Regions from separate parts of the Methylotuvimicrobium sp. KM2 genome, predicted to be linked through region 3. Evidence: riboswitches for the same ligand, from Rfam matches in the RefSeq annotation. Region 3 holds a riboswitch; each other region holds the start of a gene.

Region 1 (3,714 bases), 1.1 Mb from region 3:
CGTTGGCAGCCATGACAGATGAGCAATCTCCCTTGGAACGCTTGGAGCGCATGGGCTTTTGCAAGGTTGGAGAGTGGCGCCTTGAATCAGGCCAGGCCAAGTGCGCCCTGATTGCGGAAGCAAATTCTCAAAATATTCTTTATGCGTTTGTCGTTGCTGGCTTAGTCATGTACATCGGAAAGACAGCACAGCCTTTGAAGAAGCGCCTTTACGGCTACCAGAATCCCGGCCCAACGCAATCCCACTAACATCAAGGGAAAAAAGCTCATAGAAGAAACCTTGGCGTCCTCAACGGCGGTGGAAATTCACGCACTTCCAGACAACGGACTGCTCTACTATGGCGGCTTTCATGTCAATTTGGCCGCAGGACTAGAAGACAGTCTCGTGGCCACCATCAGGCCCGTCTGGAACAAAACAGGCGTATGTCTGCCAACAGACGCTCCTGCTGACATGCCGGTCGCCGCGCTCGCGGCTGAGCTTGAGAGTTCAAAGGCTGCTTTTTGTTTTGCAGTAGCCATACGCTAAAATCACTAAATGTCCCTTCCTGGTCAAAACCGCCATAAAAAACTCTCTACCCCAACTAACCATCATTCGCCGCTTCCGGCAGCACCACCAGAAACGGCCCAACCCGAAGGTTCCCTTCGCCATAACCCCGCACCGGCACCGACGGCCAGCGGTTGAACACCGGTTCCGCGAGGATTCTTTCGGCCGCGTCCAAACATTCCGCAATCAAATCCGCATCGATGCCATGATCGAGCAGGGCGGTTTGAATACTCGGGTATTCGCCTTCCAGGTCGTAATCGGCCATCGCCGCCCCGAAGCCTTTGACCCATTCGATCAACTCCGGATCGTCTTCGGCCGGCACAAAGCCCTTGCCGCCGGATTTATAAAACGCCCAGCCTTGCGCCCAGAGGTTCGGGATGTCGGTCATTGTGTTGTCTATGTATGCCTTAATCTAAAACGTAATACAATTCAATAACTCACTAAAATACTCAGTTGAAAATTGAATCATTTTGTGATTCACTGCAAAAAAATAATAAAGCCAAACCTATCGTAAGATAGGGACAGAAAATCGCGGATCCTCTGATCCAGGAAAGCCGGATTGCCGAATGTGACTAGCGTTATAGTCACATAGGTGGTCTGGCTTTTTTTGTTTTAATCGCCAGACGGAGTGGCATGTATTTTTTTGGTTCGCAGATTACCTCTTAACTACCGGTTGATTTCGAAGATGTTCTGTCATGTCCTAAAAAATAATGCGCAGCTTAACAAATCTGCTTGCCATCAAAAAAATTTGCAATCAACCCCTTGGGAAAGCTTTGGCTCCCACAGGTATGCCACCATTAACGCAGGTATAGCTTAAGGCTTGGAGAAAATCATGAAACGACCAAAAGTAGTTTTAAATATGGCATTTATATTTTTGACTTTTGCGGGATTGTATACGAATGACGCAAATTCAGCCTTGGTGGGAGCAGAAGTCGGAGCATACCTAGACATTTCCGGGCATTCGGGCTTTCCATTCTCTAGTACAGAAATCGGTGATCTTGTCGAATTTTCCTTTCTCGAAACCGACGATATCAAAGCTGGATCTGCTAATTTTTTTGATAATGGATTGATTTTGGACTACACCAATCTGTCTTCAACCGGTTCTGTTGATTTCACGAGTAGGCAATGGACTTTTCTCTTTAACAGTTGGCCAGCGATTCAGCAGATAATTGAGAGTATCACTCCAAATGTTGGCAATCCTTCGGGGGCCAGTGTCGGTTTAGTTAGTACGGATATCTTTGCGATCGATTTGCCCGCTTTGAAAGTCGATCCCGAACAAAGAATCGAATGGCGATTCGAAATAGCAACACGAGCAATTGATGTCCCGGAACCTACTGTGCTTTCCTTGCTCGGTCTTGGCACCATCGTTATGGGATTCAGGAGGTACAAACCACGATAGCCATACATACCCATAGCCGTGTTTAGAGCGATAAGCCTTGACACTCAGATGCATACATCGCCGCCCCGAAGCCTTTGACCCATTCGATCAGCTTGGGATATTTATCGGTTTTAAATATAGGTTTTCGAATTTACTTATTGTTTGTTGGTAAGTTTTCGATCGGTGATTCTTTATTTAGGCATTTGGGCTTCTCAAAACGGAGCCTTTTTTTGTAACCCGGTCAAAGCTAAAAATGTGTTCTCTTGGGCTGTCGGCACAGCGACCAACTAAGCGTCTGGGAAAGTCGGGCTCACCGTTATCGAGGTGGACTGTTGCTCCGCAGACCGGACAGGGCGCGGTATAGCTTACAAGGCGAATAATCCTTAAGTCGCCGTTTCTGAACAACTCCAGTTGCGCCGATTTTTGTTCTATAGCGGTTATTAACTCGGAAGCGACGACAATGCGATCTTCGAATAAACGAAGCCAAGGCCTGATGAAAAGATCCAAACTCCACATGGAAGAGCAAAGATGCTTATAAATATCGTCAACTCTCTGGTTGTTACTGGTTTTGGAATGGTTAAGCCTAGCCAGGCGAGGTAAGAGAGTGCAATTACACTGCCGCCAAGGGTGATTAACCAACCGGCGATAAACCAGATATGCCAGCTCGATAGGCGTATCTGACCATCGTGGAATAGCCATTTTGCCCACCAAGTTGTTTTTACTTCGCCGTTTTCAGCTAATTCATACTGGAAACTAATTCGGGATTGATTTTTCGTTTTATCCGGCTCAATTGCTGAATTTTTTTCGTCATCATTGTTGCCGGTTTCAGGGAGCGGTTCGGCTTTAATCCAATATAGGGATTCGTTACCACGTCCGGCCTTTTCCGGGATATAGGAATCAAGTTCCGGATAGCAATTAAGGTTCCTTTTTTCGGCAAGCGCTATCACATCTTTTTTTCTAGAATTCCAATAGGGCAAAACCGATTTATTCCAATTGACCCATTTATTGGGAGGATCATTGGTAATTGCATGTGCAGCGGCCAGGTATCTTTATTGGTGAAACGCCTTTTTTTCTCTTCCAAATCGGCTTTTTTGAGCGATTCTTCCGCTAGTGCTCGAAGGACTTGGTGCGGTTTTTCATCGCTTGGGATGCTGCCTACCCAATCCATAAGACATTGAATTATCTCACGCATAAATCACCCTAAACCGGTTTAGGGTGGTTAAAGCCTTTTTCGCTGGGAAAAAATACATAAAACTGAACTCTCCTTTTTTAAAGCTTCGGTGTTCATAATTATGGCAGAGATTAAGTTATATAAAGCAGACCGGTATTCCGATAAATACCGATCTGTTTTTCGCTCTAAGCCTCAGTATTGCGAAGATTGTAAAGGTGATTTAGTTGGTATGAAGTCTTTTGAAAATGGTACGGCAATGTACTTTTTGGAAGTAACTATTCAGACCCCCAGTCCACTGGAGGCAATTTTGGAATCGGCCGACCGGTTCGCTGATGATCAATGACTACTGCCAAATAAAGCCAAGGGGATTGCTGTCTTTTACGACAGGTTTCGATCACGCTGATTAAAATGGCGAATACCCGCGAGCCTTGTTCGGTGCGAGTGCCATAGCTGATGCGTCTCAAAATCACCCAGTGCCGCAGTGCCCGCTCGGCTTCGTTGTTGGTCAACGGCAAATGATAGGATGCAACGCCCTGAAAGATCGCCTCCCAATCATTGAGCATTTCACCGGCCAGCTCACGCGTCTTTTTATGCGTTGCTTCGCGCAGGCTTTCGCATAGCG
Region 2 (3,714 bases), 2.4 Mb from region 3:
TTATTTCATATTATTCAATAACCTATTGACGCGCAATGTTAAGGCTGGGTTAAGTCATGGGTATGCGGATACAACTAATTCTCAAAGATTTATTTAAGTATTCATGCCCCATTGGCAAATTACCGCTATTCATGCCTAATTGTTGCCCCCTCTTTTTCAAAGAGAGGGATTGAAATACTTAAACAAAAGGAGCTTAGGCGATGCTGGTCAGAAAAATTCTCGTGCATTTAGCATTTACGCCACCCTTGAAATTCCGCAATTGCCGAAAAGCAAAAGCCTATCTTACTGATAAAGCCCACCTTCATAAGTCGATACTGGAATATGCGAAAACAAGGATCTCTCCGGCATTATTCACACCTATCTTTTAGTCTTTCGTATACGCCACCAGGCTGCCAGCATACTGCCGATGATCGAATGAAAACTTGCCGAAATGGCAGAGGGAATTGGCGCAAGAGCCATTTGTGCAAAGCTGGATTGGGCTAGTACCGCGCCTAAGCCAGAGTTTTGCATGCCTACCTCGATTGAAATTGTGCGGGCTGCTTTTTCTTCAAGCTTCATCAAGCGAGCCATTGCATAGCCGATTGTAAATCCGCCTAGATGCAATAAGGCAACCGCACTCAATAAAGATAAAGCCGAATCCTTTATCGTGCTTGCATTCGCGCCAATGATGCTTGCGCAAATCAATGCGATGACCATCACTGAAACGAGCGGTGCGATAGGCGTTACGGCCTGAACCAGGCGAGGCGTATAACGATTCAGCAACATACCCGACAAAACCGGCAGAATTACCACCTGTAGAGTATTGAAGAATAAGCTCCAAGCATCCACCGGAACGTAGGCACCGGCTAGCCAGTGAGTCAATAGCGGCGTCATGACAACAGCGGCGAATGTAGAGCACATCGTCATCAATACCGATAGCGCGACATCGGCATTAGCAATGTAGCTAACCACGTTAGATGCGGTGCCGCCGGGGCAGCAAGCCACCAGTATCAGGCCGACCGCCAATTGCGGATTGAGCGAAAACCCATAAGCTATGGCCCAACCCAAAAGCGGCATCACGGCAAATTGAGCAACGACTCCGATTAAACCCGGTCGAGTCGTGCGCGTTACACGTCGAAAATCCTCGAAGCTAAGCGTAATACCCATGCCGATCATGATAATAGCCAAGCCCCAAACGATCATTGGACCGCTGAACCAAGTAAACCAAGCAGGAAAAAATAATGCTAAACCGCTGCAGGCGATGACCCAAAAAGGAAAAAGATTGGCGAGCAAATTAAGTAAGCGAAGCACGTCGTTTTTAAACCGAATAAATGATAGGCGTCAAGTATACTTTAAATGGGCGGATTTGCTGTTGATCAACCCTGAGTTTGTCTATGGAGAGAGTTATTGAACTTAGGCCAAGCGCTTATCTGAATTAAGGTCAAAATAAGACTTCTTGTGTAATCTTTTACTGACAAAAACTCGCCTAAAAAGAAATTTCTTTCTTTGGCGATTTAATCTATGCACTGTCGGCCATTGCGCTTAATTAAAGATGAACGAATGGCTAAAACTCAAAAGGTTTTTTGTAGGGGAGTCGTAATGGACAACTTAAAAGTGCTTACTAAATCACTGAATCGATATTAACAATAACAAGATGATTTCTCTAAATAAATTTTTTCCAAGCAAATCACATCAATTATTTCTGAAATTTATACACTGTAACTCAACCGGAACGAAAAAAGCTTTTAAAGTGCTTTTAGAAGCTCCAGTCAATCGAAAATCATAAAAGGGCAAAGCCATCGAAAGGTGGTGACGCAAAGTTTCCAGTCTAACGGAGTCTTTCCTATGACAGTGGGGTTGCTAAATTGGCGCAGCGCAAAATCTACGCTAATTTATATTCAGCTTCAAGGAACTCCTTCGGACCTTTAAAATATAAATTAAGGAGTGGGGTCATGAACTCTAACAGCCGAAGAAGTCAAAAAAATCAAAACACATTCAAACCAACTCAAATTTCCAAAGCCTTGGCGGCGGTATTGATTGCCGGCGTATTCGGTGGCGCAAGCGGAACGGCTTATGCAGCCCCCGACAAGCCTTGGAAAGAAGGCCAAATTCTGGTCAAACCGAAAGCCGGGTTATCGGACAGCGAGTTCGACAAAATTCTGAAACGCAATAAAGGCCAAAAAAAAGAGATAATCGGTAACATCGGAGTGCATGTTATCTCTGTACCTCCCCAAACCGAGCAAGCCGTTATTCGGGCATTATCCAAAAATCCTCATGTCGAATTCGCAGAGCTCGATATGGCGGTCGAACTCAGCTTGACGACGCCCAACGATCCGCGTTACGGCAACCAATGGCATTTACCCAAAATTCAAGCGCCAACCTCTTGGAGCTCAACAAAAGCCGACAACACCGTGATTGCTATTTTGGATACCGGTGTCGATAGCGCGCACTCTGACTTATCCAGCAAAATGCTGCCCGGTTGGAATGCGGTCGACGGCAGCACCAACAGTTCTGATGTACATGGACACGGCACGGCGGTAGCGGGTACGGCGGCCGCCACAACCGATAACGCTAACGGCGTTGCCGGCGTCGCTTGGAATGCGCAAATATTGCCGGTTCGCATTACCAACAGTAGTGATGGTTGGGCTTATTGGAGCGATATTGCTCGTGGCTTGAACTGGGCGGCCGATCAAAGCGCAGATGTCGCGAATATCAGCTACGGGGTCTCCAACAGTTCTGCGGTAACCAATGCCGCACAATACATGCGCAGCAAAGGCGGGCTTGTAGTCGTTGCAGCGGGCAATGACGGCGTCGATCCGGGTTTCAACGATAACCCTTACATGATCAGCGTTTCGGCAACCGATAGCTCCGATAACAAAACGTCCTGGTCGAACTACGGCGCGTTCATCGATGTTGCGGCGCCGGGATCATCTATTCAAACCACTACGCGCGGCGGCAGTTATGGTAGTTGGAACGGCACATCGTTTTCGTCACCGGTGGCTGCAGGCGTGATTGCCCTGATTCAGGGCGCGAATCCAACACTAACGCCCGATGAAGTCGAGCAAATTTTGAAATCCTCGGCCGATAAAATCGCTGGCGATATCCACCCATACTATGGTCACGGCCGCATCAATGCCGCCGTAGCGGTTGAAATGGCGCAAAGCATGGGGAATGTCACTGTCGATAGCGACGCCCCTTCAGTCAATATTTTCTCGCCAACGGGGGGAAATACCGTCAGCGGATTGGTTGAAGTCGAGGTCAATGCCACCGATAATGTCGGTGTAAGCGAAGTGTCGCTCTATGCCAATGGTTTCTATGTCGGTACCGATACGACCGCACCTTACCAATTTAGCTGGGATTCCAATCAAGTCCCAGATGGTTCCGTAACCTTGAGCGCAACCGCGATCGATGCGGCAGGTAATGAAGGGGTTTCAAGTGGTGTTAATGTAACGGTCCAAAATACGATTGAAGAAGTCGTTGATGAGCCTATCGAAGAAGTGATTGAAGATATCGCGCCTCCAACCGTAGCAATCAGCGACCCAGCCGACGGTAGCCGAGTATCACGAGTAGTTAAAATAAATGTTTCGGCGGAAGACGACGTTGCTGTGGCTAATATCCAACTGTTTATTAACGGCAGCCTGGTGAGCTCAGTGGACGGTAATCAATTGTCTCATAATTGGAATACCAACAAAGAAAGACGAGGCACTTATATCATTGAAGCGGTTGCTACCGATA
Region 3 (3,714 bases):
GGAATGTGCAAGGCATCGAAGCCATTGATGCCGCAGGAGTGACGATCGCGGATGGCAGCACGGTCGCCGGAGACGATCAGTTTTACACGATCGAAAAAGGCGATACGCTTTGGAAAATCGCCGAGACAGCCTACGGCAACGGCTCGAAATATCAAAAAATATTCGAGGCCAACCGAGAAGTCATCAAAGACCCGGATAAAATCTATCCCGGCCAGAAAATCCGAATCCCCAAAAACCTTTGACCCGAGGCGGCACAGTCATGGATATCAATTCCCTACTTCAAAGAAGTGCACAATTATTCAAGGAGCAATTGGACACGGATCGTGACGGAAAAGTAGAAACCTCCGAAATCGTCGGAGCGTTGGCCAAATTGTTCGGTAACACTCAAGGTCAACTGAATCTGGCTTCTATTATTTCCAGCATGCAGAACGGTGGCAGCCAAGATTTAATGCAGCTCGCGTCCTCGTGGCTAGGCAAAGGCCAGAATGCTCCGGTTTCCGGAAACCAGTTGGAACAAATATTCGGTCACGACAAAATTGCCGCATTCGCCAAACAACTGGGCATCAGCGAATCTTCGGCGTTGAACGGACTCCAAGAAGCAGTGCCTAACGTCATTGACAAGGCTTCTCCAAACGGAACGCTCGCCGATCTTGGAGAACAGTTGCTGAATAGCGTCGGCGGCGTCTCAGGCGCCATCAATGCATTCGGCAAAATGTTCGGCCGAAAACCCTGACGTTTCGGATTGTTCGAAACGATTCAAATCATTAATCCTATTCTTTGGAGCGACGGCCATAACTGAAGACGAACTGTTGAATAAAATCCAATCTACTATCGACGAACAACAAAGCAAACTGACCGAATTGAAAAACAAAGTCAAAGAAGAATCGCAAAAAGCAATCGACGATTTAGAACCCAAAATTCGAGCGGGCCAAAGCAAAAACCCACGAAATCGCCGAAAACGCCGACGACAACTAGTGGTATAGGCTCGCCGTTATACACAAGTATCGGTAAACTTGCTAAACAGAGGTCATCGTACACCTGGAAACTGTGCAGTTTGATAAACCTGCGGATATTGAACATCAGTAGCTTCGAAATCGCGACGAAGGCGTCGCTCCCACAAGGAGGCCGGATGCTCTGTGGGAGCGATCCCCAGATCGTTCCTCACCTAACGCTAGGTGAGGGAAAGTCGGGAACGTCGGGCGACAAAAAATGGTATCGAGGCCTCATTACTCCCTTTATACTCAAAAATTAGCTAACTTTGTGAAGGTATGGGGTGTGGCTAGCGAGGATGTCGGCAGCAGGGATCGCTGCCGTCAAGCCCCCATGGACGGGTTCACGGCGGTCCTCGATAGACATATCCCATGCCTTTTTATTCTTAGACGGTTTTTCAATCAAAAGGGAGTAGCTAAGATTGCAAATCAGTAATTTTTTTCTGGTTCCCACGGTCCTCAGTGGAAACCCATACCTTGTCAGCCGAGGCAAGATCGGTATGCATTCCCACGCTGGAGCGGTGGGAACGAGAAAAACGGTAATTTTCGACTTATGTATAACGATGAGGGGTATAGGGGGTGACAACAAAACCTGAGGTGTTATTCATTCTTTATAAAAATCCTCAGTTGAAACTTATTAAATTTTATGATCGAATTCGGTGAAAGCCAAACCTATCGTAAGGTAGGGACAGAAAGTCGCGGGTCCTTTGATCCAGGAAAGCCGGACTGCCGAAAGTGACCGTCGCTATGGTCATGTAGGTGGTTCGGCTTTTTATTTGTTTTAAAGAATTCCGTTTGAGGCTCTATGCGAGCGTAATCGTTTAGTCTCGCGCTTTGTACAGTTTTTTTTGGGGTGCGCCTATGGTAAATCAATTACTTTCAAACAAGTACTTAATCCTCATCATATGAAAAACGGGAAAGTGCTAAAGGGTTACTTAAAGCAAAGGTAGCGTGCTATGAGTCAAAATATTGAATATATAGTAAAAATAGCAATAGTTTTTGGATTGGTTTTATTATTTAACTCTCAACAGGTAAATGCAAACGAAGCCAATTATTTTGATGTTAAACTTTCATTAAAATTAGCAATTGAAGACCAGTTAAATATTTCAAACACCAAAATTTCCAAATTAACGCAATCGCAGAAAGCGATTGTCAATCTGGTTCAAAATTTTCCGCCAAATAGGCGTGTTTCCAAAGACACTATTTTGGCTTTACGAATGGATGACTGCTCTACCGGAGAAGGGCGGCTTGTCGTTTATGATAAACAAGAAAAAAAAGAAGTTAAAGACGTAACAGACCCTTTCATTCTTTTTGATAGTTCTTTAGAACGTATCAGAAATGGTTTACTTACTGAAGTTTGGTTTTCCTCGGAACTAAAATTCCAGGACAGTGAGACGTCAGACTTCGCAGTAAATTTTGGTGCTCTAGCGATAGTCGGTAGAGCGAATTTTTTGAATGGTAATAGTTGTCCTTCGAAACTTAACGCATCAATATTAGGGTTAGGTTTCTTAAATATTAAGTTTCAAGATGACGTTGGTGAAGGACCGGTAACCGAAAATCTGGATGTGTTTGTACTTGGGGGTAGTAAAATTTCAGCTAAGTTTCTATCACCATAGTATTCGGTCATTTTTGTATTGTCGGGTAAGATTTTTTAAATTTTACCCGAGCATCTTCATTGGTAAGTCGCCATTCCATAGACTGAGTGATAGGATCTCTTTTTTTCGGCTCTTCCGTATTTCCCGTGGTTCTCCCCAATATCTAGTGTTCAGGAAAGAAGGTCCGGCGCCCCTGAACATCCAGCCAAATATGCTGGAACAATCGGCCCAGGCTATAGTAAAGTGGACCCCAACGTCAATACAGAAAATGGTCTAATTTAAGGTGGAACCTGCTCTTTAAAAAATAAATCTTTTATAATTATTGCGCCGCAGGCGTTTTCATCACCCTCTTTCGGTTCATGGCGGGCCTGTGGGCAAAGGGTGAATGAGTGTGGGTAAGCTCGTGGGAAACTGCTTCAGCAGTTTTCCATCAGCTTATCCACACGGTCCGAAGGACATTCACGCTTTGTCCACAGGCCCGCCACGCGCCATGCCTATTAGCCGCCATGGACTTCATGCGGTGTCGCGTAATTCAGGCTTTGATGTGGCCTCGTTTCGTTGTAAAACTGAAAATACTCGGCCAGTCCGGTTTTGGCTTCGGTCATCGTTTCATAGCCTTTGACATAGATATTTTCATACTTGACGCTCCGCCATAAGCGTTCTACAAAGACATTATCCAACGCCCGTCCATGCTGATCCGTATCCCGGCCTCCGTCAAGCGCCCGGTAAATTCCCGGCTGGTAAACTGGCTGCCTTGGTCGCTATTGAAAATATCCGGCTGCCCGTGTCGTAACGCGGCTTCCAGGCAATCCAGACAAAACCCGATATCGATCGTGTTGGATAAGTACCAGGCCAAGACTTTGCGGCTATACCAATCGATCACGGCCACCAGGTAGGCAAATCCCTGAGCGAGCCGTACATAAGTAATATCGGTACTCCAGACCTGATTGGGCCGTTCGATCGCCAAGTCGTTTAACAAATACGGATAGACTCGGTGTTCCGGGTGACTTTGGCTGGTATTGGGCTTGGGATAGATCGCTTCCAAGCCCATCTTCGCCATCAGACCCCGGATGCGCTTACGATTGACCCGATAGCCTAACCGTTTCAGCGCCGCCGACTCCCGTAAAAGG

Evidence for each region. A riboswitch is a leader RNA that binds a small molecule or an ion and turns the genes downstream of it on or off. The one in region 3 is predicted to bind cyclic di-GMP.
Region 1: linked by a shared signal. The riboswitch ahead of WJM45_RS04205 (PEP-CTERM sorting domain-containing protein) and the one ahead of WJM45_RS08660 (hypothetical protein) in region 3 are both predicted to bind cyclic di-GMP.
Region 2: linked by a shared signal. The riboswitch ahead of WJM45_RS19625 (S8 family serine peptidase) and the one ahead of WJM45_RS08660 (hypothetical protein) in region 3 are both predicted to bind cyclic di-GMP.

The regions. Positions count from the first base shown of each region.
Region 1 is NZ_CP150634.1:941,701-945,414, forward strand. Features, by position in the region: gene WJM45_RS04195 (hypothetical protein) at 12-248, shown strand; gene WJM45_RS04200 (hypothetical protein) at 581-931, opposite strand; cyclic di-GMP riboswitch class I at 1,032-1,110, shown strand; gene WJM45_RS04205 (PEP-CTERM sorting domain-containing protein) at 1,376-1,942, shown strand; gene WJM45_RS04210 (hypothetical protein) at 2,362-2,868, opposite strand; gene WJM45_RS04215 (hypothetical protein) at 2,865-3,113, opposite strand; gene WJM45_RS04220 (IS66 family transposase) at 3,368-3,714, opposite strand, start outside.
Region 2 is NZ_CP150634.1:4,637,186-4,640,899, reverse strand. Features, by position in the region: gene WJM45_RS19630 (bile acid:sodium symporter family protein) at 358-1,290, opposite strand; cyclic di-GMP riboswitch class I at 1,759-1,844, shown strand; gene WJM45_RS19625 (S8 family serine peptidase) at 1,932-3,714, shown strand, end outside.
Region 3 is NZ_CP150634.1:2,043,204-2,046,917, reverse strand. Features, by position in the region: gene lysM (peptidoglycan-binding protein LysM) at 1-242, shown strand, start outside; gene WJM45_RS08670 (YidB family protein) at 260-733, shown strand; gene WJM45_RS08665 (hypothetical protein) at 699-983, shown strand; cyclic di-GMP riboswitch class I at 1,645-1,723, shown strand; gene WJM45_RS08660 (hypothetical protein) at 1,946-2,605, shown strand; partial or broken gene WJM45_RS08655 (IS3 family transposase) at 3,082-3,714, opposite strand, start outside.